4 regions of the Arthrobacter sp. RT-1 genome follow, and region 1 is predicted to be linked to each of the others. Evidence: riboswitches for the same ligand, from Rfam matches in the RefSeq annotation. Region 1 holds a riboswitch; each other region holds the start of a gene.

Region 1 (2,194 bases):
GAGACGATGCCCGTGACCCGGTTGGCGGTCAGCGGAACATACCGGAGCAGGACGCCGGCATGCACGGTCATGTAGTCCACACCCTGCTCGCACTGCTCGATCACGGTGTCGCGGAAAGTCTCCCAGGTCAGCGCATTGGCTTCCCCGTTGACCTTCTCCAATGCCTGGTAGATGGGCACGGTGCCGATCGGGACCGGGGAGTTGCGGATGATCCACTCCCGGGTGGTGTGGATGTCATCGCCGGTGGACAGGTCCATCACGGTGTCGGCCCCCCACTGGGTGGCCCACTGCAGCTTGTCCACTTCCTCGGCAATGGAACTGGTGACTGCCGAATTGCCGATATTGGCATTGATCTTGACCAGGAAGGCCTTACCGATGATCATCGGCTCTGACTCGGGATGGTTGATGTTGTTGGGAATGATGGCCCGGCCGGCCGCGATTTCACTGCGGACCAGCTCAACGTCGCAGTTCTCGCGCAGCGCCACGAAGCGCATCTCGGGGGTGATGATGCCCTGCCTGGCGTAGTGCATCTGCGTTACCGTCTTGCCCTCGACGGCGCGGCGGGGCACCGGCTGGGCCCCCTGCCACTCGGCGGAGGCTGCGCCGCGGCGGACAGCCGAGCGGCCGTCGTCGAGCAGGTTCCGCTCCCTGCCGCCGTACGCTTCGGTGTCGCCCCGCGCCACGATCCATTCGGACCGGAAGGGGCTGAGGCCGCGAACCGGATCGCTGCCCGGTCCGGCCGTCCGGTAGGTCCGGAAGGGCCCGTTCGGTTCCCCGTTGGGGGAAGGCTCCAGGGCAATTTCCGTTACGGGTACCCGGATTCCCGACTCTGCGTCTTCGATGAACGCAAGCGAATGCGACGTCAGGGACTGGGTGACCTGGGCCTCCGCCGCCCCACTGGACACGCCTTCGCGGGACTGATTCAGGGCAGGGTTCAACTGTTCATTGGGTGTATTCAAGGAATACTCACTTCCTTCGCCGGCATTACCCGGACAGGTTCAACGGTCGCAGGCTGCGTCAGCCCGATCTCAGCCCCTGCAGGGGCACCCGTGTGGTCAGGAAGAAAGCTACCACAGCCTTCCGGGAGGGGCTTGTCACATGGCCGGTGCTAGCCTGACTGGCGGGAAAAGGAGTCCAATGCCGGAGATCATCGAATTCAGCGGCCCGGTGCTTGCCGGGCCGGACAGCGAGCGGCGGGGCCTGTGGTCCATTGACGGGCTGTTGACCTTCACACGCCCGCAGCAGGTGCCGGACAAGGTGCTGGAGGGCTGGGTCCTGCCAGGTTTCGTGGATGCCCACTGCCACATCGGGCTCGGACCCGGCGGCCCGGTGGACGCTGCTGCCGCCGAAGACCAGGCCCGGGCAGACCTGGCGGCCGGCACCATGCTGGTCAGGGATGCCGGCTCCCCGGCCGACACCCGCTGGATGCAGGGCGGCCGGGACTTCCCGGTGCTGATCCGCGCTGGACGGCACGTTGCCCGGACCCGCCGATATCTTCGCGGTTTCGCCGACGAGGTGGAACCGGAAGGCCTTGTGGAAGCCGTGCGCAAGCAGGCACGCGACGGCGACGGCTGGGTCAAGCTCGTGGGGGACTGGATCGACCGCGGCATTGGCGACCTGGCGCCGTCCTTTCCCTCCGCCGTCGTGCGGGACGCGGTACAGGCGGCGCATGACGAAGGCGCCCGGGTCACCGCCCACTGCTTCGCTGAGGACACCCTGGACCAGATGCTGGACGCCGGCATCGACTGCATTGAGCATGCCACCGGACTCCTGCCCCGGCATCTTCCCCGGTTCGCCGAACAGGGAGTGCCGATCGTCCCCACACTCATCAACATCGCGACGTTCCCGGACATCGCCGCCCAGGCCCGGCCCAAGTTTCCGCGGTACGCGGACCACATGCTGGCGCTGTGGGAGCGGCGGATGGAGCGGGTGGCGGAAGCTTACGGGGCCGGCGTGAGGATCTTCGCCGGCACGGACGCCGGCAGCGTCATCAACCACGGAAGAATCGCGGACGAGATTTTGGCCCTGCATGAGGCCGGACTGCCCATGGCCGCTGCACTGGACGCAGCCTGCTGGTCAGCCCGCAAGTGGCTCGGTGCGGACGGCCTCCACGAAGGGGCGCGCGCCGACGTCGTCCTCTGCAGCGAGGATCCGCTGACGGTACCCCGGACGGTCAGCCAACTCGCCCATGTGG
Region 2 (2,194 bases), on a different contig from region 1:
TTCGGCATCCCTGACTGCGTGTAGGGGGTATGGGCCGGGCAGTTCCAGTTCGGTCCGCAGGGCACCCAGGGCTTCCTCGAGGGCATTGTTGTGTTCGTGGACGTTGGGAGCCAGCCGATGATGTGACACGAAAATCAGCCTAGCCCGAAGAACCCCGATTTTGCATGGCACTGACGCCGCACGGGGCTGCGCCGTGTTGCGGCGGCTTTAGGGTGTGGCCCCGTCCAAGGCAGCGAGAAGGGCGGCGGCAGCGGCGGCAGGGTCATCGGCTTCCGTGATGGCACGCACCACAACGATCCGGCTCGCTCCTGCTTCCACAACCTGGTCCACATTGGAGTGGTCGATGCCGCCGATGGCAAACCAGGGCACCCCGCTCCCGGCCTCGGCTGAGGCTTCGGCGGCGTACTTCACCAGGTCCAGCCCGACGGCGGCCCTGCCGGGTTTGGTGGGCGTGGCCCAGACCGGTCCGACGCAGAAGTAGTCAAGCGCGGACGGTCCGGCTGCGGCAGCGAGGGCGGCGTCCACCTGCCCCGGGGCATGGCTGGAGAGCCCGATGGCGGCGTTGCCGTTGAGCAGGGTGCGGGCTGCATCCAACGGAAGGTCCTTCTGACCGATGTGGAACACCGGCGCACCGGACAACACGGCGATGTCCGCCCGGTCATTCACAGCCCACAGCCGGCCATGGCGCTGCGCCGCTTCCTTCAAAACCGCCAGCAGCTCCAGCTCCTCGGCCGCCTCGATGGCCTTGTCCCGCAACTGGATGATGTCCACGCCGCCGGCAAAGGCAGCATCCACGAACTGCCCGAAGTCCCCGCGGTCCCGGCGGGCATCCGTGCAGAGGTAAAGGCGGGCGCTGTTCAGGCCGGCAGTACCTTCGGCATGGGTAAAGGCATCGGCGGCGGGGACTGCGGCAGCGGGGGCAGGGGACTGGGACACATTCATGGCTGCAAGCCTAGTTCCTCTACACTGGCCTCGTACTGCGGGAGCCCGCGGCAGCTGTCATAAAGCGCCGGGCTGAGAGGGCGTCAGAGCCGACCGCTTGACCTGATCCGGTTAATGCCGGCGTAGGGAAGGAGACACATGAGCACCCCAAACGTTGTCCCGCCCGGGGCTCCCTCCGGCACCATCCGTGCCGACGTGGCCGTTATCGGCGGCGGAGTGGTTGGGCATGCCATCGCCTGGGAGGCGAGGCGTTCCGGCCGGTCTGTCGTGCTGATCGATGACGCGCCCGGAGCCGGGGCCAGCTGGGCGGCCGCCGGAATGCTGGCCCCGGTGAGCGAGCTGCACTATCAGGAGGAGGACCTCCTGGAGCTCATGCTTGCCTCCTCCGCCCGGTGGCCGGGCTTTGCCGCGGAACTGGCCGCCGCTTCCGGCGAAAGTCCCGGGTACCTCACGACGCCGACGCTCGCCGTGGGTGCCGATGCTGCCGACCGCCGCGCCCTGATGGATTTGCGCGGGGTGCAGCAGGCCAGCGGCCTGTCCGTGGAGCCGTTGACTGTCAGGGAGGCCCGACGCCGGGAACCGCTGCTCAGCCCTGCCATCGCCTGCGCACTGGACACTCCCGCGGACCACCAGGTGGATCCCCGGCGCCTGGTGTCCTGCCTGCGGCGCGCGCTCGCCGCGCATGGCTCCGCCGTCGAAAGTAATGGAACAGACGTGGCGGGGGCCATCGACGGCTACGCCGTGCCGGACCGGGCCGCCGGGCTGGTCTGGGCGGACGGGGCAGTGGCCGGGGCCCTGCTCGCAGGCGGCGGCACGGTCCTGGCCCGCGAAACGATCGTTGCCAACGGCCTGGATGCCGCAGCCCTGGCGGGCCTGCCCGACGGCCTGCAGCTCGCGCTGCGGCCGGTGTATGGGGATATCCTGCGCCTGGCAGTGCCCCGGCAGCTCCAGCCGCTCGTAACCTCAACCGTCCGCGGGCTGGTCCACGGCGTCCCCGTGTATATCGTCCCGCGGCAGGACGGGACGGTAGTGATCGGAGCCACCCAGCGTGAGGACGCCCTTGCCGCGACACATAACGCACCGGCGGCCGGTGCCCGCGCTACAGCGGGCGCCGTATCGGCAGGCGGGGTCTACCAGCTCCTCCGCGACGCCCAGGTCCTGGTGCCCGCCGTCGCCGAACTCGAGCTGCTGGAATGCACGGCACGGGCGCGGCCCGGCACCCCGGACAACGCCCCGCTGCTGGGCCGGGTGC
Region 3 (2,194 bases), on a different contig from region 1:
ACCGCAGGATCAGAGGCCGAGCCGGGCTGCAGGACCACAATCCGGTCCACCAGGTCCTTCCAGACCGACACCCGGTGCTCCACCACCACCAGCGTTGCGCCGGTCTTGTCCAGGCACCGGGCCACGGCGTCGCGGACCTCCAGCACACCCGCCGGGTCCAGGTTGGCGGTGGGCTCATCCAAAAGGATCAGCCCGGGCCGCATCGCAAGGATGCCCGCCAGCGCGAGGCGCTGCTTTTGGCCGCCGGACAGGGCCGACGTCGGATGGTCCAGCGGCAGGTGGGACAGGCCGACGTCGTCAAGCGCCTCGTGCACGCGGGTCCAGATGGCATCACGGGGCACGGCAAGGTTTTCGGCGCCGAAGGCGACGTCGTCGCCCACGCGGGAGAGGACCACCTGTGTTTCGGGGTCCTGCTGCATCAGCCCGGCATGGCCGCGCTGCCCGCGGGGGGACGCGCCGTCGACGAGCAGCGAACCTGACTCGTCCGAATCGCCCGCCTCGCCGTCGTCGTTCGCGTCGCCCAGAACCCCGGCAAGGGCATGCAGGAGGGTGGATTTGCCGGCACCGGAAGGGCCGAGCAGGAGCACCCGCTCCCCCGGCGCGATGTCGAGGTCAAGGCCGTGGACCGCGGGCTTGGGGCGGCCGGCATGCCGCCACCCCCAGCCGCGGGCCGTGACGGCCGCCGGCCGCACAGCTCCGGGCCCGGCCTGGTGCGAAGGTGCCTGCATCAGGAGAGGACGGGCTCCGTGGCGGCCCTGCGCGAGGCGAAGGAGCTCAGCACCCCGGTCTTCGCCAGTCCCCGGGTGGCGATCCAGGACAATGCACCGGCGATGACCGCTCCGGAAATCGCGGTGAAGATGATGTAGGCCAGCTTGTCGCCGCCCGAGTAGGCGATGTTCCAGCCCCACGGCGCGAAGGAGTCATTCAGGCCGCAGAAGAGGCCCGCCGCCGCGCCGGCCAGCAGGGAAACGGGCAGGTTGAACTTTTTGTACACGAAGATGGCGAAGATGATCTCCGCGCCGAGGCCCTGGACGAAGCCGGAGAACAGCACGGAGGCGCCATACTGCGATCCCATCAGGAGCTCACCGGTGGCCGCGACGGTTTCGCAGAACAATGCCGCGCCGGGCTTGCGGATGATGAGCATGCCCAGCACCGCCGGGATCATCCAGCCGCCGGCGATCAGGCCGGTCAGGGGCGGGTAAACGGCGTTCATCGGCGCGGAAACCGCGGCCGCACCCTGGGACCAGGCCCAGAAGATGACGCCGCCGGCGATGGCGATCAGGGCTGCCACCACGATGTCCACGACGCGCCAGGACTTGCTGGTGGTCTTCTTGATTGCTGCAGTGCTCATGTGATCCTCCTGGGAAACAGGAGGGGAAAGCACGGCAAGCGGCTACTGCCGTTGCCGGACTTCGAGAACTCGACTCCCTTGCGCCGGTACTAACCGGATCAGGTTCGAGGGTCTGCGGCTGTCCGCACTCTCAGCGCCCACCTCCGGTTCCCGGCCTTTGGCCAGTGCCCGACGGCGGCGCTCCCCTGTCGTTAGGTAATGCTCTGAATGGAATGATGCTTGGGTAGAACTGCCCTGCTGGGCGGAGTCCAGTTTACACCGGGACAGGGGTAGATTGTGGGCCATGACTGCTAATCAGCCGCATGTGACCGACTTCGATCCGGACTCTGACGCCGCGCAGCCGGAAGGATCGCTGCAGGCCCTCATCGGCCGCATCGAGGGGGAGATCCATGAGCTCCAGTTCCCCGGCTTCTCCCTGGACGACTCGCTGAACCTTGGACTTCTCCTTGTGGAACTGGGGAAGGAGCGTGGCCTGCCCATCGCGATCGACATCACCAAGGGCGATCAGGTCCTGTTCCATGTGGCCCTGCCCGGCGCCACCCCGGACAACGAACACTGGATCCGGGCGAAGCAGCGCACCGCCGCCCGGTATGAGGTTCCCTCGCTGCTGGTGGGGCTTCGCGGCCGGCTCCGGGGCGGCCGGATCGAGGACCAGGGCTGGTTCGACCAAACCCTGTACGCCGCGCACGGCGGGTCCTTCCCGGTCTATGTCTCCGGTGTGGGCGCGGTGGCCACCGTCACCGTTTCCGGGCTCCCGCAGATGCAGGACCATGACCTGGTGGTGGAGGCCATGCGTGAGGTGCTGCGCCCGGCAGGGGCAGACGGCCCGGCATGACCGGCAGG
Region 4 (2,194 bases), on a different contig from region 1:
ACTTGGTGACCGGACCCAGTTCAGCCTGGACAGGGCGGGTGCTCAGCCAGGACCTGTGCAGCTCCGACTCCACTTCCAGGCACTGCCGCGCGGAGGCAGCCCAGAACACCTGCTCCATTTCGGTGGGTGCCAGGGCGCTTGCCCGTGCCAGGACCCGGGAGTAGCCGTTGAGGTAGATGGCGTCCTGGGCCAGGTAGTAGGCAAACTCCTTTTCGGGGAGGCTTCCGGAGGCCAGTCCACGGATGAAGTCCAGCCCGTAGATCGCTTTGAGGTCCTCGTCGGCTTCGGCCCGCAGCCGCGCCGCGAATCCTCCGGCGGGCGGGACGGGGCGCAGGTGGTGGAAATGGTGGACCGGCCCGTTCCCTGTTCCCACGTCCAGGCGGCCGGAGGCTTCCAACGCGCCTGCCAGCCAGGGCTTCACTTCCCGCAGCGATGCCTCCCAGTCCCCCAGCCGCGCCTGCACAGTCGCCATTGCGGAGGAGAGCGAACAGCCGGTGCCGTGACTGTTGGGGGTGGCCACCCGCTCCCCCGGCACCTGGATGACTTCTGCTCCCAGCAATCCGTTCATGTTGACCAGCGCGTCCGGGCATTCGGCCCCGGCCAGGTGGCCTCCCTTCACCAGCACGGTGGTCCCGGTGGCTGCCGCCAGGCGCTTCCCCTGATCGAGCGCGCCTTCCCAGGAATCCTGCAGGCTTTCGCCCACCAGCATGGCGAGCTCGGCCAGGTTGGGCGTGAGGAGATGGGCGAGCGGCAGCAGGTCGCGGAGCGCGGCCTCGGCTGATTCCTGCAGCAGCCGGTCGCCACTGGTGGCGACCATCACCGGGTCGAGGACCACGACGGCGGGGCGCACCTTTTCGAGCCATACCCGGACCGCCCCGATGACGGCGGCGTCCCCCAGCATGCCGATTTTCACGGCGTCGATGGTGATGTCGTCACTGATGGCGTCCAGCTGGCTGGCCAGGAAGGAAGCCGGCGGGACGTGGACAGCTTCCACGCCGCGGGTGTTCTGTGCGGTGAGGGCTGTGATGGCGGCCATGCCGTACCCGCCGTGCGCGGCAATACTTTTGAGGTCCGCCTGGATGCCTGCTCCACCGGAGGGGTCCGAACCCGCAATGGACAGGACACGGGGCAGGTCCCGGCCGGAATCCGGCAGGACAGGAGTGGACTGGAGAGCTTCCGCGGGCAGTGCAAGAGTCGAAGACAAGAGACATCCCTTCGCCGGTACTAGCCGGACAGGTTCAACGGGTGTGGATCTCAGCCGGCCCTTCGCGCGGCACCCCGTGTCGGTTCCCCAGCCTAGCCGTTTTGCCGCCGCCGCACCGAAGGTGACGTGCCGCTGCTGTTGGCACCTGATCCGGGCCGAAACACTGTTAACGCCGGACGCCCGGAACCGGCCGTGAGGGCGGTTCCGGGCATCCGGGTTTTTGTTGTGCTGCCTGCGGTCAGAGCTCGGAAGCAGGAACTCCCACACCGAGGATGATCGGAGCCTCGGCCTGCTTGGCGCCTGCAGTGTCCGCACCGGAGGCGGCAGCCGGTTCCGGCGCCTTCGCGGCATGCGAGTGGCCTGCACTGGCTGCCGGGACGCTCTCGTGGTGCTGGACGGACGTCTCGTTGGCAGCCCCCTGGGCACGGCTGGCGCTGCGGTTGCGCCGTGGCCTCCGCTGCCGTGACTGCTCCAGGGTGTGGTCCGACCAGTCCTTTTCAACGGTTGCGGCGGCGGACGGCTGCCCGGACTTGGCCGGTTCCGAAACTGCCGGTGCCGGAGCTGCCGGTGCCGAAGCTGCCGGTGCCGAAACCGCAGCTTCCGGCTGTTCTGCCGGAGCCTCGGCAGCCGGAGCGGGCTCACCGAGGTGCGCAAAGGCTTCAGCGAGCCGGTCCAGGGTGAGGGCAGGCTGCGGCTGCTGTTCTTCCGCGTGCTCGACGAAGGGCAGGGCAACCTTCTCGCCGCCGAACGTCAGGACAGCGGCGGGACGGGAGGAGGCATCGGCGTCGTGCTTGTCCGCCTCGACTGGCGCTGCCTGCTGGGCCGGCTGTGCCTGGCGGGCAGCCGCAACCTCATCGTCGTGCAGGTGGGCCGCGTGGGCTGCTGCAGCGATGTTGGCGAGGGCCAGCCGGGTTGCTTCCGCCTTGGCGTGGCGTTCGGCGTCTGACGGGTCCGGATGGACCGTGTGCACGTGTACGGCCGCGGCCGCCG

What was found. Region 1 has a riboswitch for thiamine pyrophosphate ahead of thiC (phosphomethylpyrimidine synthase ThiC). Riboswitches for the same ligand answer to the same signal wherever they lie in the genome.
Region 2: another riboswitch for thiamine pyrophosphate. It lies ahead of thiO (glycine oxidase ThiO); the one in region 1 lies ahead of thiC (phosphomethylpyrimidine synthase ThiC).
Region 3: another riboswitch for thiamine pyrophosphate. It lies ahead of DXK94_RS01705 (ECF transporter S component); the one in region 1 lies ahead of thiC (phosphomethylpyrimidine synthase ThiC).
Region 4: another riboswitch for thiamine pyrophosphate. It lies ahead of thiD (bifunctional hydroxymethylpyrimidine kinase/phosphomethylpyrimidine kinase); the one in region 1 lies ahead of thiC (phosphomethylpyrimidine synthase ThiC).

What each region holds. Positions count from the first base shown of each region.
Region 1 is NZ_QRGQ01000019.1:13,767-15,960, reverse strand. It holds gene thiC (phosphomethylpyrimidine synthase ThiC) at 1-959, opposite strand, end outside; TPP riboswitch at 954-1,061, opposite strand; gene DXK94_RS14775 (amidohydrolase family protein) at 1,138-2,194, shown strand, end outside.
Region 2 is NZ_QRGQ01000012.1:167,650-169,843, reverse strand. It holds gene DXK94_RS11890 (RNB domain-containing ribonuclease) at 1-129, opposite strand, end outside; gene thiE (thiamine phosphate synthase) at 208-942, opposite strand; TPP riboswitch at 970-1,088, shown strand; gene thiO (glycine oxidase ThiO) at 1,081-2,194, shown strand, end outside.
Region 3 is NZ_QRGQ01000002.1:69,759-71,952, reverse strand. It holds gene DXK94_RS01710 (ABC transporter ATP-binding protein) at 1-728, opposite strand, end outside; gene DXK94_RS01705 (ECF transporter S component) at 728-1,351, opposite strand; TPP riboswitch at 1,409-1,548, opposite strand; gene DXK94_RS01700 (heme-degrading domain-containing protein) at 1,635-2,186, shown strand; gene DXK94_RS01695 (hypothetical protein) at 2,183-2,194, shown strand, end outside.
Region 4 is NZ_QRGQ01000024.1:269,109-271,302, reverse strand. It holds gene thiD (bifunctional hydroxymethylpyrimidine kinase/phosphomethylpyrimidine kinase) at 1-1,204, opposite strand, end outside; TPP riboswitch at 1,194-1,291, opposite strand; gene DXK94_RS16945 (Rne/Rng family ribonuclease) at 1,443-2,194, opposite strand, start outside.